Regions from separate parts of the Sphaerisporangium dianthi genome, predicted to be linked through region 1. Evidence: riboswitches for the same ligand, from Rfam matches in the RefSeq annotation. Region 1 holds a riboswitch; the other holds the start of a gene.
What was found. Region 1 has a riboswitch for glycine ahead of gcvP (aminomethyl-transferring glycine dehydrogenase). Riboswitches for the same ligand answer to the same signal wherever they lie in the genome.
Positions count from the first base shown of each region.

Region 2: linked by a shared signal. The riboswitch ahead of gcvT (glycine cleavage system aminomethyltransferase GcvT) and the one ahead of gcvP (aminomethyl-transferring glycine dehydrogenase) in region 1 are both predicted to bind glycine.

Region 1 is NZ_JBHSFP010000025.1:55,893-67,637, forward strand. Features, by position in the region: gene ACFO60_RS28715 (hypothetical protein) at 106-951, opposite strand; gene ACFO60_RS28720 (MerR family transcriptional regulator) at 1,025-1,822, opposite strand; gene ACFO60_RS28725 (tetratricopeptide repeat protein) at 1,910-2,725, opposite strand; gene gcvP (aminomethyl-transferring glycine dehydrogenase) at 2,830-5,697, opposite strand; glycine riboswitch at 5,867-5,992, opposite strand; gene ACFO60_RS28735 (MerR family transcriptional regulator) at 6,176-6,799, opposite strand; gene ACFO60_RS28740 (bifunctional nuclease family protein) at 6,946-7,416, opposite strand; gene ftsR (transcriptional regulator FtsR) at 7,547-8,224, opposite strand; gene ACFO60_RS28750 (FHA domain-containing protein) at 8,237-8,740, opposite strand; gene ACFO60_RS28755 (sugar phosphate nucleotidyltransferase) at 9,090-11,591, opposite strand; gene ACFO60_RS28760 (CDP-alcohol phosphatidyltransferase family protein) at 11,688-11,745, opposite strand, start outside.
Region 2 is NZ_JBHSFP010000036.1:1,894-13,638, forward strand. Features, by position in the region: gene ACFO60_RS34070 (Xaa-Pro dipeptidyl-peptidase) at 1-681, opposite strand, end outside; gene ACFO60_RS34075 (hypothetical protein) at 865-1,797, opposite strand; gene ACFO60_RS34080 (L-serine ammonia-lyase) at 2,046-3,422, opposite strand; gene gcvH (glycine cleavage system protein GcvH) at 3,557-3,946, opposite strand; gene gcvT (glycine cleavage system aminomethyltransferase GcvT) at 3,943-5,034, opposite strand; glycine riboswitch at 5,068-5,168, opposite strand; glycine riboswitch at 5,169-5,266, opposite strand; gene ACFO60_RS34095 (gamma-glutamyl-gamma-aminobutyrate hydrolase family protein) at 5,285-5,995, opposite strand; gene ACFO60_RS34100 (3-oxoacyl-ACP reductase) at 6,006-6,770, opposite strand; gene ACFO60_RS34105 (aldehyde dehydrogenase family protein) at 6,827-8,170, opposite strand; gene ACFO60_RS34110 (glutamine synthetase family protein) at 8,172-9,518, opposite strand; gene ACFO60_RS34115 (FadR/GntR family transcriptional regulator) at 9,664-10,380, shown strand; gene ACFO60_RS34120 (hypothetical protein) at 10,548-11,471, shown strand; gene ACFO60_RS34125 (TetR/AcrR family transcriptional regulator) at 11,499-11,745, opposite strand, start outside.

The DNA.
Region 1 (11,745 bases):
ACCTCCAACTGTTTGCATGTCACTATAACAATGCAAACACTGGAGAGCCATAGGTAAGCGCGCGTCCGGCCGGAGGGCCGGGCGGCCGTCGCCTGGGAGCCGCCGTCAGGACGGGTCGAGGGTGCGGGCCGGGCGCAGGGCCCGGACGGCGGCGGACGGGTCGTCGGCGAACAGGCGGATCGCGGTGACCTCGGCACGGCGGCCGAGGGGGCGCACGACGGTGACCGGCGCGGACAGCTCCACGACCACGTTGGTCTGGGAGGACACCTCCACCGCGAGCGTGCCGTCCTTGACGCGCACCATGCCCGACTCGTTGTAGTTCGGCGACACCCGCACCGAGGTGATCAGCTCACGCGGGACGCGCAGGTCGAAGAACACGCCGTGCCGGACGCGCAGCTCCCCCGCCGACACGACGTGCGGCCGGGTGACGCAGGCGGCGGCGTGCGCGAGGCCGAACTGGACGCCGTACAGGTCCAGCACCAGGATCGTCACCCGCAGCCACACCGGCGCGCCGATCGCCCGCAGCAGCAGCTCGGCCCCCACCGTCTCGACGATCATGACCGTCAGCAGGGCCGTCAGCACCGGGGTCAGCTGCCTGGCGTAGGACACCGCGACGGCGCCGGGCGGCACGCCGTGACGCCGTCGCGCCACCCACAGCACCAGGCTGAGCAGGCCGTTCCCGTCGAACGCCGCGACCCTGCGCACCTTGTCGGGGACCATGTGCTCGTAGACGGCCCGCAGCGCCGCCCGGCGGCCCATGCCCCGCCGGCGCGCGGCGCGGAACAGCCGCCCGGCCACCACGGCCTCCAGGACCAGCGCCGCCGCCACCGCGGCCTCCGCCACGGCGATCAGCGGAGCCGGCGGCGCCACCCCCGACAGCAGCAGCACCGCGAACAGCAGCTCCGCGGGGATCACCGCGTACAGCGCGGCCCGCGCGATCGCGAGCGTCATCCCTGCCTCCTCGAACGCCGCCCACGCGGCCGCGAACCTTCCGCCCCGCCCGGCGGGCGGGGGAACGGCGGTCTCATCCCCGCCCTGTCAGCGTGACCATGAGCAGCCTGAACACCTCGGCCTGGGCGGGTGACATCTCCGCGGACAGCAGCTCCATGACCCGGGCGCCGTCCCCGTCGCCGGACGGGCCCGCCCCGCCCGGGGGCGCCGGTCCGCCGGCCGGGCCGAGATGCTCGGCCATCAACGCCGCCATGTCCGCGGGGAGGTGGGCGGCCAGGTCGGCGGCCAGCGCGGCCACCCGCGGGTCGCCGGGATCGACGCCGTCGAGCTCGTCGAGCCGCCGGTAAAGGGCGTGTGCCCGGGCGAGCGCGGCCGGCTCGGTGAGCGGCCGCAGCAGGGCCGGCAGCGCGGCCCGGTCCGGCGGGGCGGTCATGCCGTCCACCAGGGTGAGCAGCTCGCGGTCGAGTTCGGCGAACCTCGACCCCCCGGCGGGCAGGTCGCGCAGCACCGCGGCCATCTCCGGGGAGACCATCGCGTCGGGGATCGGGTCCTCCCGGGCCAGCAGGGCGGCGAGCCCGGCCCGGCGGGCGCCGATCGCCTCCTGCTGCCGCGCCAGGTCGGCGTCCAGTTCCTGGAGCACCTCGCGCAGGTCCTTGCCCTGGTCGTCGGCCAGCGCGTCGCGGATCTCGGGAAGCGACAGGCCGAGCTCGGCCAGCCGCCGCACGCGGGCCAGGATCACCGCGTCGCGCAGGCGGTACTCGCGGTAGCCGTTGGCAAGGCGCGGCGGCTCGGGCAGCAGGCCCTGGTGGTGGTAATGGCGCACGGTGCGGGTGGAGACCCCGGCCAGCGCGGCGAGCTCACCGATCAGCATGGCTTCATTAGAAACGTTGACGCCGCGTCAAGGTCAAACCGCGTCCGCCCGGACGGACACGGCACGGCATGGCCGGCGGGGCGCGGGCTACGGCTCGGACGGCTGGTCGTCGCGGTTCAGGCGCAGCCGCACCTGTGCGGCCACGGCCTCGTCGGGGTGGGCGAGACCGTAGGTCCACACCGTCTCGGCGTCGGCGTCGCGCCCGCGCAGGGGCAGCGTCCGGGCCAGCAGCTCGACGGCCAGCGCGACGCCGTCGGCGTCACCCTCGCCCTCGGCGGCCGCGGCGAACTCCCCGCAGGCCATGTCCAGATGGGCCATGCCGAGCAGAACGCGAAGCCGCCCGGCGTCGGCCACCTCGGGCACGTCGAGAGCGTCGATGAGCACGTCGGCCGCCTCGCCCGGCTCCCCCTCCTGAAGCAGCAACTCGGCCAGGCGCTGCGCCGCCTCCGCGCAGGCCCGCGGGTCGCGGGTGGCGAGCGCGGCGCGCAGGGACGCCTCGGCCCCGAGGTCGTCGCCCTGGTGCTCGGCGATGCGGGCCAGCGCCAGGTGGGCGCCGGGCAGGTAGGCGGGGGTGCCGACGCCGATCACGGCCTGCCAGGCGGCGCGGGCCTGGTCGGCCATGCCGTCCTTCTCGAACCCGCGCGCCAGGTGGCAGGCCGCCTGGGCGGCGTACTCGGGGTGGCCGGTGGCCAGGGCGGTGCGGGCGGCCGCCCTGGCCCCGGCGATGTCGCCGCGCCGTTCCAGCACCAGGGCGAGGCCGACGGCCGCCTGGGCACGGTCGGCCTCCCGCTCGTCGGCCGCCAGCTCGGCGAGGATCCCGGCGGCGGCCTCCAGCTCGCCGCTCTCGGCGAGCCTTCGCGCGTCGTCGATCGACCGCCCGGACTCGACCTCGTGCGCCGCCATCGGGACCTCTCCTCCGCGTCAGGAATCCCCGGGCCTCGCGACGCGGGCGCGCCGTCGCGCGCGACATATTATGCCGATCCAGACGGGTCGCCGAGGCTGGTCGCCTAGTCTTCGTATGCCTCCAGCGGGGGGCAGGCGCACACCAGGTTGCGGTCGCCGTAGGCCTGGTCGATGCGGCGGACCGGCGACCAGTACTTGTCCTCGCGCAGCGACGGCAGGGGGTAGGCCGCCTCGGCGCGGGTGTAGGGGTGCTTCCAGTCGTCGGCCAGCAGGCAGGCCGCGGTGTGCGGCGCGCCCCGCAGCGGGTTGTCGGCCCGGTCGTACCGCCCCGAGGCGACCTTGGCGATCTCCTCGCGGATGGCGACCATGGCGTCCACGAAGCGGTCCAGCTCGGCCAGGTCCTCGCTCTCGGTCGGCTCGATCATCAGCGTGCCGGCCACCGGGAACGACATGGTGGGAGCGTGGAAGCCGTAGTCGATGAGCCGCTTGGCGACGTCGTCGACGGTGACCCCGGTCTCCTTGGTGATCTGACGCAGGTCGACGATGCACTCGTGGGCGACCAGTCCCTCGCGGCCGGTGTAGAGCACCGGGTAGTGGGGGGCCAGGCGCCGTGCCAGGTAGTTGGCCGACAGGATGGCCTGCTCGGTGGCCGCCTTCAGGCCCTCGGCGCCCATCATGCGGATGTAGGCCCAGGAGATGGGCAGGATGCCCGCCGAGCCGTACGGCGCGGCCGAGACCGGGCCGACCGCGCCCTCGGCGCCGTCCTCCAGCGGGTGGCCGGGCAGGTACGCCGCCAGGTGGGAGCGGACGGCCACCGGGCCGACGCCGGGGCCGCCGCCGCCGTGCGGGATGCAGAAGGTCTTGTGCAGGTTGAGGTGGGAGACGTCGGCGCCGAAGGAACCGGGCTTGGCCAGCCCGACCAGCGCGTTGAGGTTGGCGCCGTCGACGTAGACCTGTCCGCCCGCCCGGTGCACCAGGTCGCAGATCTCGGTGATGGTCTCCTCGTACACCCCGTGAGTGGAGGGGTAGGTCACCATGATGGCCGCGAGCCGGTCGCGGTGCTTGTCGATCTTGGCGACGAGGTCGGGGACGTCCACGTTGCCGTCCTCGTCGCAGGCGACGACCACCACGCGCATGCCCGCCATGACGGCGCTGGCGGCGTTGGTGCCGTGGGCCGAGGAGGGGATGAGGCAGACGTCGCGCTCGTGCTCGCCGTTGGCCTTGTGGTAGGCCCGGATGGCGAGCAGGCCCGCGAACTCGCCCTGCGAGCCGGCGTTGGGCTGCAGGGAGACCGCGTCGTAGCCGGTGACCTCGGCCAGCCAGCCCTCGAGGTCGCCGATCAGCCGCAGGTAGCCCTCGACCTGGCCGGCGGGGGCGTAGGGGTGCACGCCCGCGAACTCGGGCCAGGTGATCGGCTCCATCTCGGTGGTTGCGTTCAGCTTCATGGTGCACGAGCCGAGCGGGATCATCGACCGGTCCAGGGCGATGTCCCTGTCCTGGAGTTTGCGCAGGTAGCGCAGCATCGCGGTCTCTGAGCGGTGGGAGTGGAACACCGGGTGGTCCAGGTAGCCGGTGGTGCGCAGCAGCCCGGCGGGAAGCGCGTCGGAGGCGGAGGTGTCCACGTCCTCCAGCACGACGCCGGTCACGCCGAACGCCTCCCACACCGCCTGGAGGTGCTCGCCGGTGGTCTTCTCGTCGCAGCTCACGCCCACGTGGTCGGCGTCGGCGAGCCGCACGTTGATCCCCTTGCCCAGGGCCGCCGCGACGATCTCCGCGGCCCCGCCGGGGACGCGGGCGAGGACGGTGTCGAAGAACTCGTCGTGGACGATCTCGACGCCTCCCTCGCGCAGCCCGGCGGCCAGCACGGCGGCGTGCCGGTGGGTGCGCTGGGCGATGCGCCGCAGCCCGTCGGGGCCGTGGTAGACGGCGTACATGCCGGCGATGACGGCCAGCAGCACCTGGGCGGTGCAGATGTTGCTGGTGGCCTTCTCCCGGCGGATGTGCTGCTCGCGGGTCTGCAGGGCCAGCCGGTGGGCCGGATGGCCGTCGGCGTCCTGGGACACCCCGACCAGGCGGCCGGGCATCTGCCGCTGCAGCCCTTCGCGGACGGCCATGTAGGCGGCGTGCGGGCCGCCGAAGCCGAAGGGGACGCCGAAGCGCTGGGAGGAGCCGACGGCGATGTCGGCGCCCAGGGTGCCGGGGGCCTCGACGAGCGTCAGGGCGAGCAGGTCGGCGGCGGCGACCACCAGCGCGCCCCGCGCGTGGGCCTCGGCGGCCACCGCGCGGAAGTCGCCGAGGCGGCCGCCGGCCCCGGGGTACTGGACCAGCACGCCGAACAGTTCCCCGTCCGGCAGGCCGGCGGTCAGGTCCGCCTCGAGGAGCTCGATGCCGAGCGGCTCGGCGCGGGTGGCGAGCACGGCCTTGGTCTGCGGCAGGGCCTCGGCGTCCACGACGAACACCGGGCTCTTGACGCGGCCGGCGCGGCGGGCCAAGGTCATGGCCTCGGCCGCGGCGGTGGCCTCGTCCAGCAGGGAGGCTCCGGCGACGTCCAGGCCGGTGAGGTCGGCGACGACGGTCTGGAAGTTCAGCAGCGCCTCAAGGCGCCCCTGCGAGATCTCCGGCTGGTAAGGGGTGTAGGCGGTGTACCAGCCCGGGTTCTCCAGCAGGTTGCGCCGGATGACGGCGGGGGTGATCGTGTCGCTGTAGCCGAGGCCGATCATCGAGGTGGGCGCCTGGTTGCGGGCGGCCAGGGCGCGCAGCTCGGCGATGGCCTGCTCCTCGCTCGCCGCCTCGGGCAGCTCGAGCGGCTCGCCTGAGCGGATCGCGCCGGGTACGGCCACGGCGATCAGGTCGGCCACCGAGGCGTAGCCCACGGCCTCCAGCATGCGGGCCTGGTCGGCGTCCGAGGGGCCGATGTGCCGGGTGGCGAAGGGCGGTGCGAAGAGGTCGCGAAGCGGTGACCGATCGGTCATGGGGCCCTCCTACAAGGGGTAGAGACCGGCGCTGAGCGCGCGCGTATGCCGGATCTCCCCCTCTGTCAGCGCGACATCCTCATCGCGACCTGAGAGCTTCATCCCTGCACGGGGGATTTGCACCGTCGGTGAGACACGCCTGGCGGGCACGCCTACTTTCCAGAGTCGCCTCACCTGTGCGGTACGTGAGCCTGAGAGATTCCGGGGAGGTTGCTCCTTCGGCGCCGGGGTCACTCACCGGCGTCGCACGGGGTGCGCAGCCGGCCCGTGCCCAGGTCTCTCCCGCACAGGGTCAACAGCCTTTCCCGGCAATCGTACCGTCCCGCCCCGAGTAGGGAGTTACCCCTACATTTCGTCTTTGCCGGGTTTTATCCCTGTAGGAGGGGTATGTAGCCATCCCATGCGGCCCCGTAGATCTTCAGAAATGGGCGTGCGGCAGTCCCCGGCCCTCCGCTGAGGGGGAGACGCCTGTCCGGGATCAGCCCGTCTTGCGGGCCTTCCTGCGCTTGGCCAGTTCGTCACCTGGGTGGTCCTCCGAAGAGTCACGGCCGACCGGCTCCGCGCGTTCCCCCGGCAGCTCCGCCAGGGAGCCCTCGACCTCGCGCCACACTCCGCCGAGGGCGATGCCGAACACGCCCTGGCCGCCCTCCAGCAGGTCGATGACCTCGTCGGCCGAGGTGCACTCGTAGACGCTCACCCCGTCGCTCATCAAGGTGATCTGCGCCAGGTCGTTGACGCCGCGCTCGCGCAGGTGCTGCACCGCGGTGCGTATCTGCTGGAGCGAGACTCCGGTGTCGAGCAGGCGCTTGACCACCTTGAGCACGAGGATGTCGCGGAAGCTGTAGAGCCGCTGGGACCCGGACCCCTGCGCCGCGCGCACCGACGGCTCGACGAGCTGGGTGCGCGCCCAATAGTCGAGCTGACGGTAGGTGATGCCGGCCGCCGAGCACGCCGTCGGGCCGCGGTATCCGACGTCGGCGGGCAGAGACGCCGGCCGCTCGTCGAACAGCAGGCCCTGCTCGCCCGCGCGTTCCCGCGCGGACTCGCGCTTGGCTGGATCGTGCTGGCCGGCCGTCTTACCCTCGCCGCTGCTGACCGCCACTGCGGACCTCCGGCTTCCTCTCATCCCACGGCCTGATCTGGGGGTTCGTGAATTACAACCGTGAGTTCCCTTGCACCGTAGGACTGGCGCGATGCTCAGTCAACGATCCCGCCCGGCGCGTCGTGAAGCGTAAATGCCCGAAATGGCTAACCCGCACGGCCGAAGTCCTCGGGCGTGATCGTGTCAAGGAACTCGCGGAACTTCTCGACCTCGTCCTCCTGGTCGTCGGGGATGATCACACCGGCCTCGCGCACGACGTCCTCGCTCGCGAAGATGCTGGCCCCGGTGCGCAGCGCCAGCGCGATCGAGTCCGACGGCCGCGCGCTCACCTCCACCCCGTTGGAGAACACCAGGTCGGCGAAGAAGATCCCGTCACGCAGCGCGACGATGTTGACCGCCTGCAGCCGCACGCCGAGGGCTTCGATGACGTCCTTGAACAAGTCGTGCGTGAGCGGCCGGGGGGGCGGCTCCTCCGCCTGTGCCAGCGCGATGGCCGTGGCCTCGGTCATCCCAATCCAGATCGGCAGGTATCGCTCGCCCTTGGCCTCCTTGAGCAGGACTATGGGCTGGTTGGAGGGCATCTCGACGCGGACCCCCACGACCTCCATCTGCAACACAGGCTGCTCCGTCTCATCGGGTCGCCGGCCCGCTCGGGCCCGTTACCTCGCGGCTCTCGGCTCGCGGCGTGACCATCGCCGCAAAATTCAACGTAACATCCCCGCACCCCGAAATGTCCGGGCGGCTCCGTCAGCGGCCCAGAATGCCCCGCAGGCCGGTACGGACCAGGGCGGCGTGCAGGTCCTGGAGCTGGCCGGACAGCTCTCTGGCGGCCTCCTCGGCGCGGCCCGCGGCGCCCGGCGCGCGGCGGCGCAGCAGCGGCGCGACGGCCTGTTCGACGAGCCCGGCCTCCCGCTCGGCGGCGGCCTTGAGCACCCGCAGATGCCGGGGGTGCAGGCCGAACCTGGCCAGGGCGCCCGAGGCGCGGGCCACGGTCAGGGCCTCGGCGTCGTACCACCGGGCGACCGGGGTGAGCAGGCCGTAGTCCTCCAGCTCGGCGAGGGTCTCCTCGTCGAGCCCGGCGGCGGCCAGCAGCTCGGCGCGGCTGAGCCGCACCTCGGGCGGCTCGGCGCCCACGGCGCGGGGGCGGGTCACGCCGCCCGCGCCGTCGTGCTCGGCGGTGTCCAGATGGTCCTTGATCACACGCAGCGGCAGATAGCGGTCGCGCTGGGCGGTGAGGATGTAGCGCAGGCGCTCGACGTCGGCGTGGGTGAACTTGCGGTAACCCGATGGGGAGCGCTGGGGCTCGATGAGCCCCTCGCCCTCCAGGAAGCGGATCTTGGAGACGGTGACGTCGGGGAAGTCGGCCCGCAGGACCTCGAGGACCTCCCCGATGCTCATGAACGCCCTGGCCGCCTGCGCGCTCATCACCGCTCCTCCTCACCCACGCGTGAGGAACACCAGCCGGAACTTGCCGATCTGGACTTCGTCGCCGCCCGACAGGGGCAGCTCCTCGATGCGCTCTCTGTTCACGTAGGTGCCGTTGAGGCTGCCGACGTCCCTGGCGGTGAAGTAGTCGCCCCGCCGGTAGAACTCGGCGTGCCTGCGCGACACGGTCACGTCGTCCAGGAAGATGTCGCTCTCGGGATGGCGGCCCGCCGTAGTGAGGTCGCTGTCGAGCAGGAAGCGGCTCCCGGCGTTCGGCCCGCGCATCACCACCAGCAAGGCCGTGCCCGGCGGCAGTTGCTCGACCGCCGCCCGATCGGGAATGAGCGTCTGCCCCGTCGCCTCGCCGTCCATCGCCTCGATCCCGCTCAGGGAGATCGTGGAGGTGGTGTCCCCCGGCGTGTTCTCGACGCGGCTCAGCGGCGACCCGCACCGCGAGCAGAAACGGGCGTCCTCAGGGTTGGCATTCCCGCACTGAGTGCAGTAGACGCTCGGCATCGATCGGCTCGGCCTCCTACCGCGAAGTCGCGGCGACGGTGCTCTGGGCGGCGTGCCTCGGTTCTTCGCTTCTCATGATTGCTCAGACTGCGAATGCCGCAACTTACGCTGATGAGTCGCAAAGGTCAAGATGAGGGCAGCCTCGTGGGTTCGGACATGCTGCTGGCGCAGGCTCGCTCGGGTCTCGCCGGCGGGGGGCTCGCTTGTGACTGACGGCGCTCGCCCCTCGCTCCCCTCCGACTCGGCTCGCCGCGCCGGTCCAAAGTTACCGCCCGGGCAGCCCTCCGGTCCATGCGCCGCGCCGTTCAGATGTGGCCGGAATCGGGCGTTTCACGGAGGAACATCGCTCTCAGGTGCCGACGGCGTGCTCCACGACGCGGGCCCAGCGTTCGAGGAGGCTCTGGGCGACGTCCAGGTCCTCCCCCTCCGCCCACAGATGGGTCACCGCCTCGATGGGGTCGGGCAGGATGAGGGCCCAGCCGCCGTCCTCTTCCACCACTCGCACGCCGTCGGTGGTGTCCAGGCTGTAGCCGTCGGCGGCCTCCACCACCGAGCGCATGACCGCCCCCTTGGCCGCCCACGGCGTCGGCACGGTGCGCTTGAGCATCTTGGCCTGCGGGATGCGGGCGTCGATCTGGCTGAGCGACAGGCGGGTGCGGGCCACCAGGCCGAGAAGGCGCAGGAACGCGGCCAGGCCGTCCACCGTCGGGGCGAACTCAGGGACGATGAACCCGCCGCGCCCGTCGGCCGCGAAGATCAGCTCGGGGTCGGCGGCGGCGGTGGTGAGGGCGTCCAGCGCCGTGGAGGTCCACTGCACCTGGGCGCCGTGGAAGCGGCACACCTGCTCGGCCACGCGGGTGGTGGTCACCGGCAGCGCGACCCGCCCGCCGCGCCGCTCGGCGGCGACCAGGTCCAGCACGACGAGTTGCGCGCGCTCCTCGCTGATCAGCTGGCCCATCTCGTCGACCAGCGAGATGCGCTCGCCCACCGGATCGAAGCGCACGCCGAAGGCGGCCCGTGAGGAGGCCACCAGCTCGGCCAGGCGCTGCAGGTCTCTGCGCCTCTCGGCCAGCGTCTCGGTCGGCGAGGCGTCGTCCAGCCTGTTGTTCACCGTGAGCACGTCGACGCCGATCCGCCCGAGCAGGCTGGGCAGCACGAGCGAGGAGGTGCCGCCGGCGCAGTCGATGACGACCTTCATCTCGGCGTCCCGCACACCCGACATGTCCACCCAGCGCAGCAGCTCGCGGGTGTAGTCCTCGACGGCGCGGGCCGGGAAGCTCAGCTCGGCGATCTCGCCGGGGAAGGCGCGCCGGAACTCCTGGCGGGAGAAGACGCGCTCCAGCTTGCGCTGGGCGCCCTGGGAGAGGTCGGCGCCGTTCTCGTCCATGAAGATGATGTCGACGCTCTGCGGGTCGCCCGGGGTGGTGCGCAGCGCGATGCCGCCCGAGGCGGTCTCGTTGGAGGTGTGGAAGCGGGCGACCGGCAGCGGCGCGGCCTCCAGGTCGAGCACGTTGATCGCGCTGGCGGTGAGCGCGCTGATCACGGCCCGTTTGAGCGCCCGGGCGGCCCGCGAGGAGTCGCGCGAGGTGATGACCGACGCGCCCTTCTTCAGGGTGGTGGCGTAGGCGCTGGCCAGGCGCACGCACAGCTCGGGGGTGATCTCGACGTTGACCAGGCCGGAGACCCCGCGCGGCCCGAACAGGCTGCGCTGGCCGCGCGACTCCCAGATGACGCTGGTGTTGACCACCGCGCCGGCCTCGATCGTCTTGAACGGGTAGATCTTGACGCCGGAGGAGACGTAGGCCTCGGCCTCGATGACGCACTCGTCGCCGACGATGGCGTTCTCCTCGATGCGCGCGCCGGTCATCACGTCGGTGTTCTTGCCGATCACGCAGCCGCGCAGGTGGGCGCTCGGCCCGATGTAGACGTTGTCGTGGACGACGGCGCGGTGCAGGAAGGCCCCTTCCTTGACCACGACGTTGTCGCCGAGCACGGTGTACTCGCGCAGCTCGGCCCCTGCCTCGACCTTGGCGTAGCCGCCGATGTACAGCGGGCCCTTCAAGACGGCGTCGGGGTCGACCGAGGCGCCCTCGGCCACCCAGACGCCCGGGGAGAGCTCGAACCCGTCGGCGTCCAGCCGCACCCGGCCCGACAGGGCGTCGGCCTGGGCCTTGAGGTAGCTCTCGTGGGTGCCGACGTCCTCCCAGTAGCCGCTCGCGACGTAGCCGTACAGCGGGGCGCCGCGGGCGAGCATCTTGGGGAACACGTCGCCCGACCAGTCGACCGGCACCCCGGGGGCGACCTCGTCGAGGACCTCGGGCTCCATCACGTAGACGCCGGTGTTCACGGTGTCGGAGAACACCTGGCCCCAGGTGGGCTTCTCCAGGAAGCGCTGCACCCTGCCCTGCTCGTCGACGATGATGATGCCGAACTCCAGCGGGTTCGGGACCCGCTTGAGGCCGATGGTGACCAGGGCGCCGTTCTCCTCGTGGAACCTGATCATGTCGGTGAGGTCGATGTCGGTCAGCGCGTCGCCGGAGATGACGAGGAAACGCTCGTCGCGCAGTTTGTCGGCGGCGTTCTTGACGCTGCCGGCGGTGCCGAGGGGAACCTCCTCGGTGGCGTAGTGCAGGCTCATGCCGAGCTCGTCGCCGTCGCCGAAGTAGTTGCGCACCAGTGCGGCGAGGAACTGCACGGTGACGACGGTCTCGGTGAAGCCGTGCCGCCTCAGCAGCCGGAGCACGTGCTCCATGATCGGCCGGTTGACCACGGGGAGCAGGGGCTTGGGCTGGTTGGCGGTCATCGGCCGTAGCCGAGTGCCCTCCCCGCCCGCCATCACGACGGCCTTCACAGATCACCCTCCGCCTGTCTCGTCACGGTGGGCACACGGTCACGCTCGCGCGGGCATTCGCCGCCGGGACCCCGCCGGGGCGTGTCCCGCGACCGCTCATGCCCGGCTCGCCCCTCCGATGAGCCGGCGCCCTTGAACCACGTACAGCGCCCCC
Region 2 (11,745 bases), on a different contig from region 1:
GTACCAGGAGCTGATCGCCGAGATCGGGACGATCGTCTCCAGTCCCTTGACGCCGGTGGCCGCCACGGCGTTGGCCAGCGTGCCGTCGTAGGACTTGCCGATCATCCCGGCCTTGCCGGTGGTCCAGTCGGCGACGGCGGGCGTGCCGTCCTCCCGGTAGGCGGCGGCGCGGCCGTTCAGCCAGTCGATGACGGCCTTGCCGCCCAGCACGTCGGCTCGCCCGCCGACGTCCGGGCAGCCGTCCGACTTCGTGGTGCCGATCATGTCGACGTTGAGGACGGCGTAACCGCGCGGCACGAAGTAGTTGTCGTAGAACAGCGGGAACCTGGCGAGATCGCCGGCGGCGTCGTAGACCTTCCGCTCGGCCTCGTTACCGCGGCCGGAGTTGTCGTAGTACGGGCTCTCGTCGATGATCACCGGTACTTTGAGGCCCGGGCCCGACTCCTTGGGCCTGATGATGTCCACGCGGACGCGGTCGAGCCTGCCGTCGGAGTCGCTGTCGACGCTCGACTCGACGAACACGTGCTCGCGGACGGCGTCTGCGTAGGAGAAGACCGGTTGGCTCCGCCCCTGCTCCACGGTGATGGCGGGGGTGGCGGTGGTGGCGGTGGCCGCGTTGGCGGGTGTGCTGCCCACCATGACCACGGCGAAGCCGATGAGGGCGGCGCGTATGTGCGGCAAGCGGTGCCTCCAGGAGGTAGGGAAACATCCGCAATCTCCATGAGTGTCCGCATTGTCGACAAGATTCGTTTATGCGATCGACATCGCCTTGGTCCTGCCATGTGACATGGTCTTGGCGCCCCGCATGCCGTCAGGGAAGGCCGTCGGTGGTGCGGGAGACGAGGTCAAGGTAGTCCTCGCGGGTCAGCGTGCGCAGGGTGAACGCCATGCCCTGCTCCGAGGCGAAGCGGTGGGCCTCTTCGGATCCCAGGGGCCGGGAAGGTGCCGCAGAGGCTTGTCGTTCCCGCTCATGATGAAAAGCCCGGACACGGTCGCGTACCGGTAGACGAGGAGGCTCGCCGCCTCACCCGGCGCGGGACCAAGGGGGAGCCGGTCGTGGACCATCGGCCGGCCGGGCCAGACACGTAGCACTCCCTCGTCCCTGACGGAGAGGTTGGGGCCGCCCGGCGGGCCGAGGATCTTGCCGCGACCGGCCCGCCTGCGGTGCCACGCCCGGTGCGCGGGCCGCAGGACGATCAGCAGGGGACTGAAGAAGATCGCCAGCCACTTGACCTCCAGCACGTCCAGCAGGAACCTGCCGATCATGCTCAGCCCGCGCCAGCCGAGCCAGCCGACCGTCGAGGCGAGGGTGGCCATCACCACCAGGCCCGCCGCGCCCGCCGCGTACATGGCGATCTGCCGCTGCTTGGGCGTCAAGCGGGGGGGGGGCGGGCCGGGGACGAAGCGGCTCGAGCCCGGGGCGCGCCCGGCGAGGACCGCCCGCACCTGCGCGGGCGCCGCCTCCAGGGCGCTCACCACCGGTATCCCTGCCCTGGCCGCGAGGGCCGCCACCTCCGTGCTCGGCCACATGCCCGGGATGTCCAGCAGCACCAGCCCGTCGGCGTCCAGCGCCGCGAGCCCGTTGACCTGTTGCGCGGCCTTCTTCCCCTTGCCGTCGAGGATCATGCGGTCGTGCCGGTAGTGGTACAGCGCGGCGGGCGTGACCCGGGATGAACGCCCCGAGGAGGAGTCGGTCACCACCAGCTTCCCGGCCTCCGCGTCCCAGGTCACGACCAGAGGGGGAGCGGGCGAGCCGAAGAGCGTCCCGCCGCCGGGCCGGAGCTCTGCCTGCGGCACTAAAGCAGGATCTTCACGACCGTCCATCGCCACCCCGGCACCATCGGAACGACCTCGGCCCCCGCGACCGACCCTCCTCAAGAATCTACGCCGCCACCCCACCCAGCGCGACCGTCAGACCCGCCGAAGCCCACCGGGCGTGGTGGAGGGGCTCGGACCGCTCGAGCTCGCCGCGCGGGCGGAGGTCGCCTTGAACCTCGTGGGCGGGGAGACCGAGCTGTCCGTCGTCGATCTTCTGGAGCCGCGGGTCAGCATTCGATGACGTTGACGGCCAGGCCGCCGCGGCTGGTCTCCTTGTACTTGTCGAGCATGTCGCGTCCGGTGTCGCGCATGGTCTTGATGGCCTTGTCGAGGGCCACGAAGTGGCGGCCGTCGCCGCGCAGGGCGATGCGGGCGGCGGTGATGGCCTTGATGGAGGCGACCGCGTTGCGCTCGATGCAGGGGATCTGCACCAGGCCGCCGATCGGGTCGCAGGTGAGGCCCAGGTTGTGCTCGATGCCGATCTCGGCGGCGTTCTCGACCTGTTCGGGGGTGCCGCCGAGCGCCTCGGTCAGGCCCGCGGCGGCCATCGAGCAGGCCGAGCCCACCTCGCCCTGGCAGCCGACCTCGGCGCCGGAGATGGAGGCGTTCTCCTTGAAGAGCACGCCGATCGCGCCGGCCGTGAGCAGGAAGCGCACGACCCCGTCGTCGTCGGACTGGGGCGTGAACCGGTCGTAGTACGTCAGCACGGCGGGGATGATGCCGGCGGCGCCGTTGGTCGGGGCGGTGACGACGCGGCCGCCGGCGGCGTTCTCCTCGTTCACGGCGAGGGCGAACAGGGTGACCCAGTCCATCGCCTGGAGGGGGTCCTTCTCGGGGGCCTCGCTCTGCAGGCGCCTGAGCATCTGGTTCGCGCGCCGCTTGACCTTCAGGCCGCCGGGGAGCACGCCCTCCTTGGCGGTGCCCCGGCGCACGCACTCGGACATGACGCTCCAGAGGTTCAGCAGATCTGCTCTGATCTGCGCCTCGGTGCGGCCGAAGGCCTTCTCGTTCTCCAGCATGAGCCCCGAGATCGACAGCCCGGTCTCGGAGCAGTGGCGCAGGAGCTCGGCCCCCGTGGTGAACGGGTACGGCAGCTCGGTGTCGTCCTGCTTGATGCGGTCGGCGCCGGTGGCGTTCTCGTCCACCACGAATCCGCCGCCCACCGAGTAGTAGACCTTCTCGCGGACCGGCTCTCCTTCGGCGGTGAAGGCGGTGAACCGCATGCCGTTGGGGTGGTGCGGCAGCGAGATCTTGCGCTCGAACACCAGGTGCTCGCCGATGACGAACGGGATCTCGCGCGTGCCGTACAGCTGGACGGTGCCGGAGGCGCGCATGCGCGCGAGCCGGTCATCGACGGTGTCCACGTCGACCAGCTCGGGTTTCTCGCCGGACAGGCCGAGCAGCACCGCCTTGTCGCTGCCGTGCCCCTTGCCGGTGAGGCCGAGCGAGCCGTACAGGATGACCTCGACCCGGGCGGTCTTCTCCAGGAGCCCGTCCTGGTGCAGGCCTCGGGCGAACTTGTGGGCGGCCGCCATCGGGCCGCCGGTGTGCGAGCTGGACGGCCCGATGCCGATCTTGAACAGGTCGAAGACGCTGATCGCCATTGATCTTCCGTCCTTGGGAACGTGTCAAGCGGGAAATGCCCGGACGAACGCGGGCTACGCATCTGTGCGCATTCGCGTGCGCCGGCCGGTCGGGCGGCCGGCCGGCGACGGTGGTCGGGACGGACGAGGAAAGGTCAGGAATCGGAGGTCGTGAAGGTGGTGTACTCCTCGGCGGTGAGGAGCTCCTCGGGGGTGCCCTCAACGCGGACGCGGAACAGCCAGCCGTCGCCGTAGGGGTCGGAGTTGACCAGCGAGGGGTCGTCCACGACGGTCTGGTTGACCTCGACGACCTCGCCGGCGACCGGCGCGTAGATGTCACTGACGGACTTGGTGGACTCGACCTCGCCCACGGCGTCGCCCGCCTCGACGGTGCCGCCCGCCTCCGGCAGCTGGACGAAGACCACGTCGCCCAGCGCCTCGGCGGCGAACGCCGTGATGCCCACGGTCACGGTGAGGCCGTCGTCGAGACCGGCCACCCACTCGTGCTCCTTGGTGTAGCTGAGCTCCTCGGGAATGCTGCTCACTTGCTCCTCCGGTAAAAAGGCAGGTCAATCACGTCGACCGGTTCATGGCTACCACGGATGTCGACCGCCAGGCCCTCGGACACGTTGGTGTCCACGTAGGCCATCGCGATCGGCTTGCCGAGAGACTGCGAGGGTGCGCCGCTGGTGACCTCTCCAACGACGGTGCCGTCAGTCAGCAGCACCACAGGGTAGCCGTGGCGCGGCACTCGGCGGCCCCGCGCGACCAGGCCGGTGAGGCGCCGTCGCGGAGGGACGTCCTTGAGCGGCGCGAGCGCCGCGCGGCCGACGAAGTCGCCGGCCTTGTCGAACCGCACGACGCGGCCGAGGCCGGCGTCGAAGGGGGTCAGCCCGGCGTCCAGCTCGTTGCCGTACAGCGGCATGCCGGCCTCCAGGCGCAGGGTGTCGCGGGCGGACAGCCCGGCGGGGCGCAGGCCGTAGGAGTCGCCCGCCTTGGTGAGCTCCTGCCACAGCGGCACGGCGTCGCCGGCGGCGACGAACAGCTCGAAGCCGTCCTCGCCGGTGTAGCCGGTGCGGGCGATGAGCGCCTCGACGCCGGCGACGGTGCCCGGCAGGCCCGCGTAGTACTTCAGCCCGGGCAGGTCGGCGTCGGTGAGGGTGCTGAGGATCTCTTGGGCGTGTGGCCCCTGTACGGCGATCAGCGCGTACTCGGCGGAGCGGTCGCGGACGCCGGCCTGGAATCCCTCGGCGCGCTGGGCGAGTTCGGCGGCCACCAGCTCGTAGTTGGAGGCGTTGGCCACGACGAGGAACTCCTCGGCGGCCAGGCGGTAGACGATCAGGTCGTCGAGGACGCCCCCGTTGGGGGCGCAGATCATGGTGTAGCGGGCCCGGCCGGGCTCCAGTGCCGACAGGTTGCCCACCAGCGCGTAGTCCAGCGCCTCGCCGGCCTGCGGGCCGGTGACGAAGATCTCGCCCATGTGGGAGAGGTCGAACAGCCCGGCGGCCGTGCGCACCGCGTTGTGCTCGGCGGACTCGCTGCCGTAGCGGAGCGGCATCAGCCAGCCGGCGAAGTCGGTGAGCGTCGCGCCGAGGCTCTCGTGCACCTCGCGGAGCGGTGTTGGTCGGGACATGATGCGCACCTCAGACAGGGTTGGATGAGAGCATCCTCCCCCTCTGTCATCGGTGCCTGAGAGTTTCGCCCGGGTTTTACCGGACTTTCACCTTCGGCGAGGCTCCGTGGAGAAGCCTGCTTTCCAGAGATCACCTGGCCCGCGCGGTCCTTTGCCTTGTGAGGTTCGCGGGGAGGACTTGCTCCTTCAGGGGTCCTGACCGGATGTCAGGACGCTCTCCCGCACGGGATCACCGGTGTTCTCGCACACCCTACCAATGCCGGTCGCCCGCCGTCGCGGCGGCGACGAGCGCCTCGAACAGGTGACCTTCCTCGCCCGCCTCGGGGTGCCACTGCACGGCCAGCGCGAAGGGGTGGCCGGTCAGCTCCACGGCCTCCACGGTGCCGTCGTCGCAGGTCGCCGACACGGTGAGGCCGTCGCCGAGCCGGTCGACGGCCTGGTGGTGGTAGTGCGCCGCGTCGATCTCGTCCTCGCCCAGCACCTTGGAAAGGACGGTGCCCGGCGCCGGGCGCACCGGCAGGTGGCCGAACTCGCCCGGCGCGGGGGAGTGGCCGCCGTGGCCGACCACGTCGGGAAGGTGCTGGTGCAAGGTACCGCCGAGGTGGACGTTCAGGACCTGCATGCCCCGGCACACGCCGAGCAGCGGCATCCCCTCTTCCAGCGCGGCGCCGACCAGCTCGAACTCCGCCTCATCACGAAATTGCCGGATATAGCCGGTCTGCTGGTGCGGCCGCTCGCCGTATCTGGCCGGGTCGACGTCGCCGCCTCCCGCCACGATCAGGCCGTCGAGCCGCCCGGCCAGCGGCGCCGGGTCGCCCGCCGGGGGCAGGATGACCGGCTGGCCTCCCGCCCGCACGACGTGCTCGACGTAGGTGTACGGCAGCAGCGCCGCCGGCGTCCGCCAGACCGTGAAGGCGGCGGGCTCGACGTAGCAGGTGATGCCGATGACGGGTCGCGACATGGGCGCCAGGCTACAGCGGGGTCACGTAGGCGCCGGAGATGCCGCCGTCCACCAGGAACTCCGCGCCGGTGATGAAGCTCGCGTCGTCGGAGGCCAGGAACGCGGCGGCGGCGGCGATCTCGGAGGCCTCGGCGAACCGGCCCAGCGGGATGTGCACCAGACGCCGCTGAGCCCGCTCGGGGTCCTTGGCGAACAGCTCACGCAGCAGCGGCGTGTTCACCGGCCCCGGGCACAGCGCGTTGACCCGGATGCCCTCGCGCGCGAACTGCACGCCCAGCTCGCGGGACATCGCGAGCACGCCGCCCTTGGAGGCGGTGTAGGAGATCTGGGAGGTCGCCGAGCCCATCACGGCCACGAACGACGCGGTGTTGATGATCGACCCCTTGCCCTGCCGCCGCATGTACGGGATGGCGTGCTTGCAGCAGAGGTACACGCTGGTCAGGTTGACGTCCTGAACCCGCCGCCAGGCGTCCATGCCCGTGGTCAGGATGGAGTCGTCGTCGGGCGGGGAGATGCCGGCGTTGTTGAAGGCGACGTCGACGCTCCCGTAGGTGTCGAAGGCCGTGCCGAACATCCGGGCGACGTCGTCCTCGCTGGTCACATCGGTGCGGACGAAGATCCCCCCGACCTCTTCCGCGATCTTCGCGCCGCCCTCCTCGTCGAGGTCGGCGCACACGACCTTCGCGCCCTCCTCGGCGAAGCGGCGGGCCGTGGCGAGGCCGATGCCCCCCGCCGCACCCGTGATGACGGCGACGCGGTCGTGCAGACGTTGCATGGTGACGAACTCCCTGAGTGGTGGATTCCCCGATGTCGCCTCCGGCGCCGGAGGAGTCAGTGGGCGATGAAGACGTTCTTGGTCTCGGTGAAGGCGGCGAGCGCGTCCGGGCCCAGCTCGCGGCCGAGTCCCGACTGCTTGAAGCCGCCGAAGGGGGTCCAGTAGCGGACCGACGAGTGCGAGTTGACCGACAGGTTGCCGGCCTCGATGGCGCGGGCCATGCGGAGGGCGCGGCCCACGTCCCGGGTCCAGATCGACCCGGAAAGCCCGTACGCGGTGTCGTTGGCGATCTGGACGGCCTCCGCCTCGCCGTCGAACGGGACGACGCTGACCACGGGCCCGAAGATCTCCTCGGTGAACGCGCGCTCGTCCAGCGAGTCGTGCGTGAGCACCGTCGGCGGGTACCAGAAGCCCTTGCCGGCCGGGCACGTCCCCTGGAAGCGCGGGACGCCGGTCACGAACGAGGCCACCCGTTCACGATGGCCGGCGCTGATCAGCGGCCCCATGTCGGTGCCGGGGTCGCGCGGGTCGCCCACGGTGAGCCCGCCGACCGTCGTGATCAGCCGGTCGAGGAACTCGTCGAACACCGGCCGCTCCACCAGGATGCGCGAGCGCGCGCAGCAGTCCTGGCCGCTGTTGTCGAAGACCGCCGAGGGCGCGGTCGCCGCGGCCCGCTCCAGGTCGGCGTCCGCGAAGACCACGTTGGCGCTCTTGCCGCCGAGCTCCAGCGTGACCCGCTTGACCTGCTCGGCCGCCCTGCCGGCGATGAGCTTGCCCACCTCGGTCGACCCGGTGAAGACGATCTTGTTGACGCCCGGGTGCCGCACGAGCCGGGCCCCCGCGACCTCCCCTGCTCCAGGCAGGACCTGGAGCACCCCCTCGGGGAGGCCCGCTTCGAGAGCCAGCTCGGCCAGCCTCAAAGCCGTCAGCGGAGTCCATTCGGCGGGTTTGACGATGACGGTGTTGCCCGCCGCCAGCGCCGGGGCCGCACCCCAGGTCATGATGACCATGGGGAAGTTCCACGGCACGATCACGCCGACGACCCCGAGCGGCTCGGCGAAGGTGATGTCCACTCCGCCCGGCACCGGGATCTGCTTGCCGTGATTGCGTTCAGGCGCCCCCGCGTAGAAGTGCAGGACGTCGCGGACGTTGCCCGCCTCCCAGCGGGCGTTGCCGATCAGGTGGCCGGCGTTGGCCAGCTCCAGCGAGGCCAGTTCGTCGCCGTGCCTGTCGACCAGGTCGGCGAAGCGACGCAGCAGCCGGGCGCGATCGCCGGGGGAGACCTCCCGCCAGGCGGGGAACGCCTTCCTGGCGCGCTCCACCACGCGGTCGGTCTCGGCCAGGTCGGCGAGCTCGACATCGGCGAGCACGTCCTCGGTGGCAGGGTTGATGATCTTCATTTCACATCCGCTCGAAACCGCGGAACAGCTCCCAGTCGGTGACGGCCGCGTCGAAGGCGGCCAGCTCGACCCGGGCGTTGTTGGCGTAGTGCTCGACGACCTGCTCCCCGAGCGCGTCCCGGGCGATCTTCGACCCCTCCCACAGGACCAGCGCGTCCCGCAGGGTGGTGGGCACGGTCGCGGCGCCGGCGGCGTAGGCGTTGCCAGCGTAGGCCTCCTCCAGCGGCAGCTCGTGCTCGATGCCGTACAGCCCCGCCGCGATGAGGCCCGAGACGGCCAGGTAGGGGTTGACATCGCCGCCGGGCACGCGGTTCTCCACGCGCAGCGACGGCCCGTGCCCGACCAGGCGCAGGGAGCAGGTGCGGTTGTCCACGCCCCATTTGACCGCCGTCGGGGCGAAGCTGCCGGGCACGTAGCGCTTGTAGGAGTTCACGTTGGGCGCGAAGAGCAGCGTCAGCTCGCGCATCGCGGCGAGCTGCCCGGCGATGAAGTGCTCGCCGAGCCGGGACAGCCCGTGCGGCCCGTCGCCGGCCATGACCGGCTCGCCGTCGTCGCCGCGCAGAGAGATGTGGATGTGGCAGGAGTTGCCCTCGCGCTGGTTCGGCTTGGCCATGAAGGTGACCGCCATGCCCTCCTGGGCGGCGATCTCCTTGGCGCCGTTCTTGTAGATCGAGTGGTTGTCGCAGGTGGTGAGCGCCTCGGCGAACCGGAAGGCGATCTCGTGCTGTCCGAGGTTGCACTCGCCCTTGGCCGACTCGACGTACATGCCCGCGCCCTCCATGCCGAGCCTGATGCGGCGCAGCAGGGGCTCGACGCGCGCGCCGCCGAGCAGGGAGTAGTCGACGTTGTACTGGTTCGCCGGGGTCAGGTCGCGGTACGCCTTGGACCAGGCGCTCTCGTAGCTGTCGTTGTAGACGACGAACTCGAGCTCGGTGCCCACGTACGCGGCCCAGCCGCGCTCGGCCAGCCGGGCCGTCTGCCCGCGCAGGATCTGCCGCGGCGAGGCGGCGACGTCGGCGCCGTCCTCCCACACCAGATCGGCCATGAGCATGGCCGTGCCCTCCTGCCACGGCACCTTGCGCAGCGTGGACAGGTCGGGACGCATCACGAAGTCACCGTAGCCCCGGTCCCAGGACGACATGGTGTAACCGCCGACGGTGTTCATGTCGACGTCCACGGCGAGGAGGTAGTTGCATCCTTCCGCGGCGTGGTGCAGGACCTCCTCCAGGAAGTACCGCGCGGACAGCCGCTTGCCCTGGAGGCGTCCCTGCATGTCGGCGACGGCCAGGAGCACGGTGTCGACCCGCCCGGCGGACACCTCTTCACGCAGTCGGTCGACGGTGAGCACCGCGCCTCCTTCTCGCAGAGGTCTGGAAACAGACCATTGGAGGCATGCAAGCACCAGCGGCCGCCCCCCGTCAACGGTCCGACAGCACCCGAGCCGCCGAATGGACTAATCTCGAACCATTGAGGCCGGTTCTGGGGAGGACGTGATGGACGGGCTCGTCGCGCTCCTGCGTCCCGTCCGCGCCGGCAACGCCTTCGAAGAGACCGTCGAACGGCTGCTCCAGGCCATCAAGCTCGGCGTCGTCGCGCCCGGCGACAAGCTCCCCGCCGAGCGCGAACTGGCCGTCCAGCTCGGGATCAGCCGGGTCACGCTGCGCGAGGCCATCCGCGCCCTCCAGGAGGCCGGCTACCTCGACGTGCGGCGCGGCAGGTACGGCGGGGCGTTCGTCGTCTACGAGCCGCCGCGGCCGCGTCAGGGCGACCTGCGCCGGGCCGTCAACCTGATGGGCGCCGGCGAGCTGGACGACGCGCTGACCTTCCGCATGGCGATCGAGTGCGGCGCCGCCCAGGTGCTGGCGGCCACCGACCTGTCCGAGGAGCAGCGCGCGACCCTCCAGCGCAGGCTGGCCGACGTCAACGACGCGGCCCCCGCCGACTACCGGCGGCTGGACACGGCCTTCCACCTGTCCATCGCCGAGCTGACCGGGTCGTCGCTGCTCGCCTCGGCCGCCGCCGACGCGCGGCTGCGGGTCACCGACCTGCTCAACGCCATCCCGGTGCTCGGCCCCAACATCGACCACGCCGCCGCGCAGCACGCAGCGATGGTCGCGGCCATCCTCGCCGGCGACCCCGAGGCCGCGCGGCACGCCGTCGTCGAGCACCTTGACGGCACCGCGGCCCTGCTGCGCGCCTTCCTCGCCTAATGGGAGTTAGCGGGTCGGCGGCTGACCCCCTCCCGCCAGCGGCGACACCGCCGAGGGCACCGGGCCGCCTTTCCGATCGTCTGACAGGGGGAGGGAATCGACGGGACGGATGGCACGGCCCGGTGGATCAACGACCGCGGGGCCGTACGTAGCATCGGTAGTGGGGGATGCCTGTGGAAGTCTGGTTTCACGAACGGATCATCGACACCGGACGGCTGCCGCTCTTCTGCTTCCTGACGGCGCTGATCGTCACGTTCGTCTTCACCCGCGCCAACGTGCGGCTGATCCGGGCCAGGGTCGGCTGGTTCCGCAACGTCAACGTGGGCGACGTCCACGTCCACCACGTCGTGTTCGGCGTGGTCCTCATGCTCTTCGGCGGCGTCGCCGGGCTGGTCACCGCGCAGCTGTCCTCCGGCTGGTACGCGTTCACCGCCGCGGTCTTCGGGGTCGGCGCGGCGCTGGTGCTCGACGAGTTCGCGCTCATCCTGCACCTGCGGGACGTCTACTGGTCGGAGGAGGGACGCACGTCGGTCGACGCGGTCTTCGTGGCGATAGCGGTGACGCTGCTCCTGCTGCTGGGCCTGCGTCCCTTCGGCTGGGAGGTGCCCGAGCCCTCGCCCGCCGGCCGGTGGTCGGCGGGCCTGCTGCTCCTGCTCAACCTGGTGCTCGCCGTGGTCACGCTGCTCAAGGGCAAGATCTGGACCGGGCTGGCCGGGCTGTTCCTGCCGCTCCTGCTGATCGTCGGCGCGGTGCGCCTGGCGCGTCCCGGGTCGCCCTGGGCGCACTGGTTCTTCTCACCCGGCTCCCGCCGGCCGAGGCCGTCCAAGATGGCGAAGGCGGTCCACCGCGAGATCCGCTGGCGACGCCCGGTGATCAGGGCGAAGATCGCCGTCCAGGAGTTCGTCTCGGGTCGCCACGACCTTCCGTCCGTCTGGAGCGGCAGGACCGGCGAGGCGGCAAGGACGGCGGAGGCGGCAAGGACGGCCGAGACGCCCAGGACCGCTGAGACGCCCAGGACCGCTGGGACGTCCACGCCCGGCGAGGCGGCGAAGAGGGGCGAGACGGCGGGGCGGCCGTGGGCGAACCCGTGATCGCGGGCGCGGCGAGCGCGCCGGCGATCATGGGTGCAGGTGGGTCAGCAGGCGCCTGACCTGCTCGGCGTAGTGGTCGGTGAAGGTCGGCGAAGCCGGGTCGGCCTCGCACAGGACGCGCACCAGATGCGGGAAGGCCACCCCCGCGCTCGACACGGCGAACAGCGCCAGGAGCAGGCAGGCGGGGTCGATGTCGGCGGGGAACTCGCCGTCCGCCTGGCGCCGCCGCATGTCCTCCAGATCGCGCCGCAGGTCTTCCGCGAGCTCCGGCGCC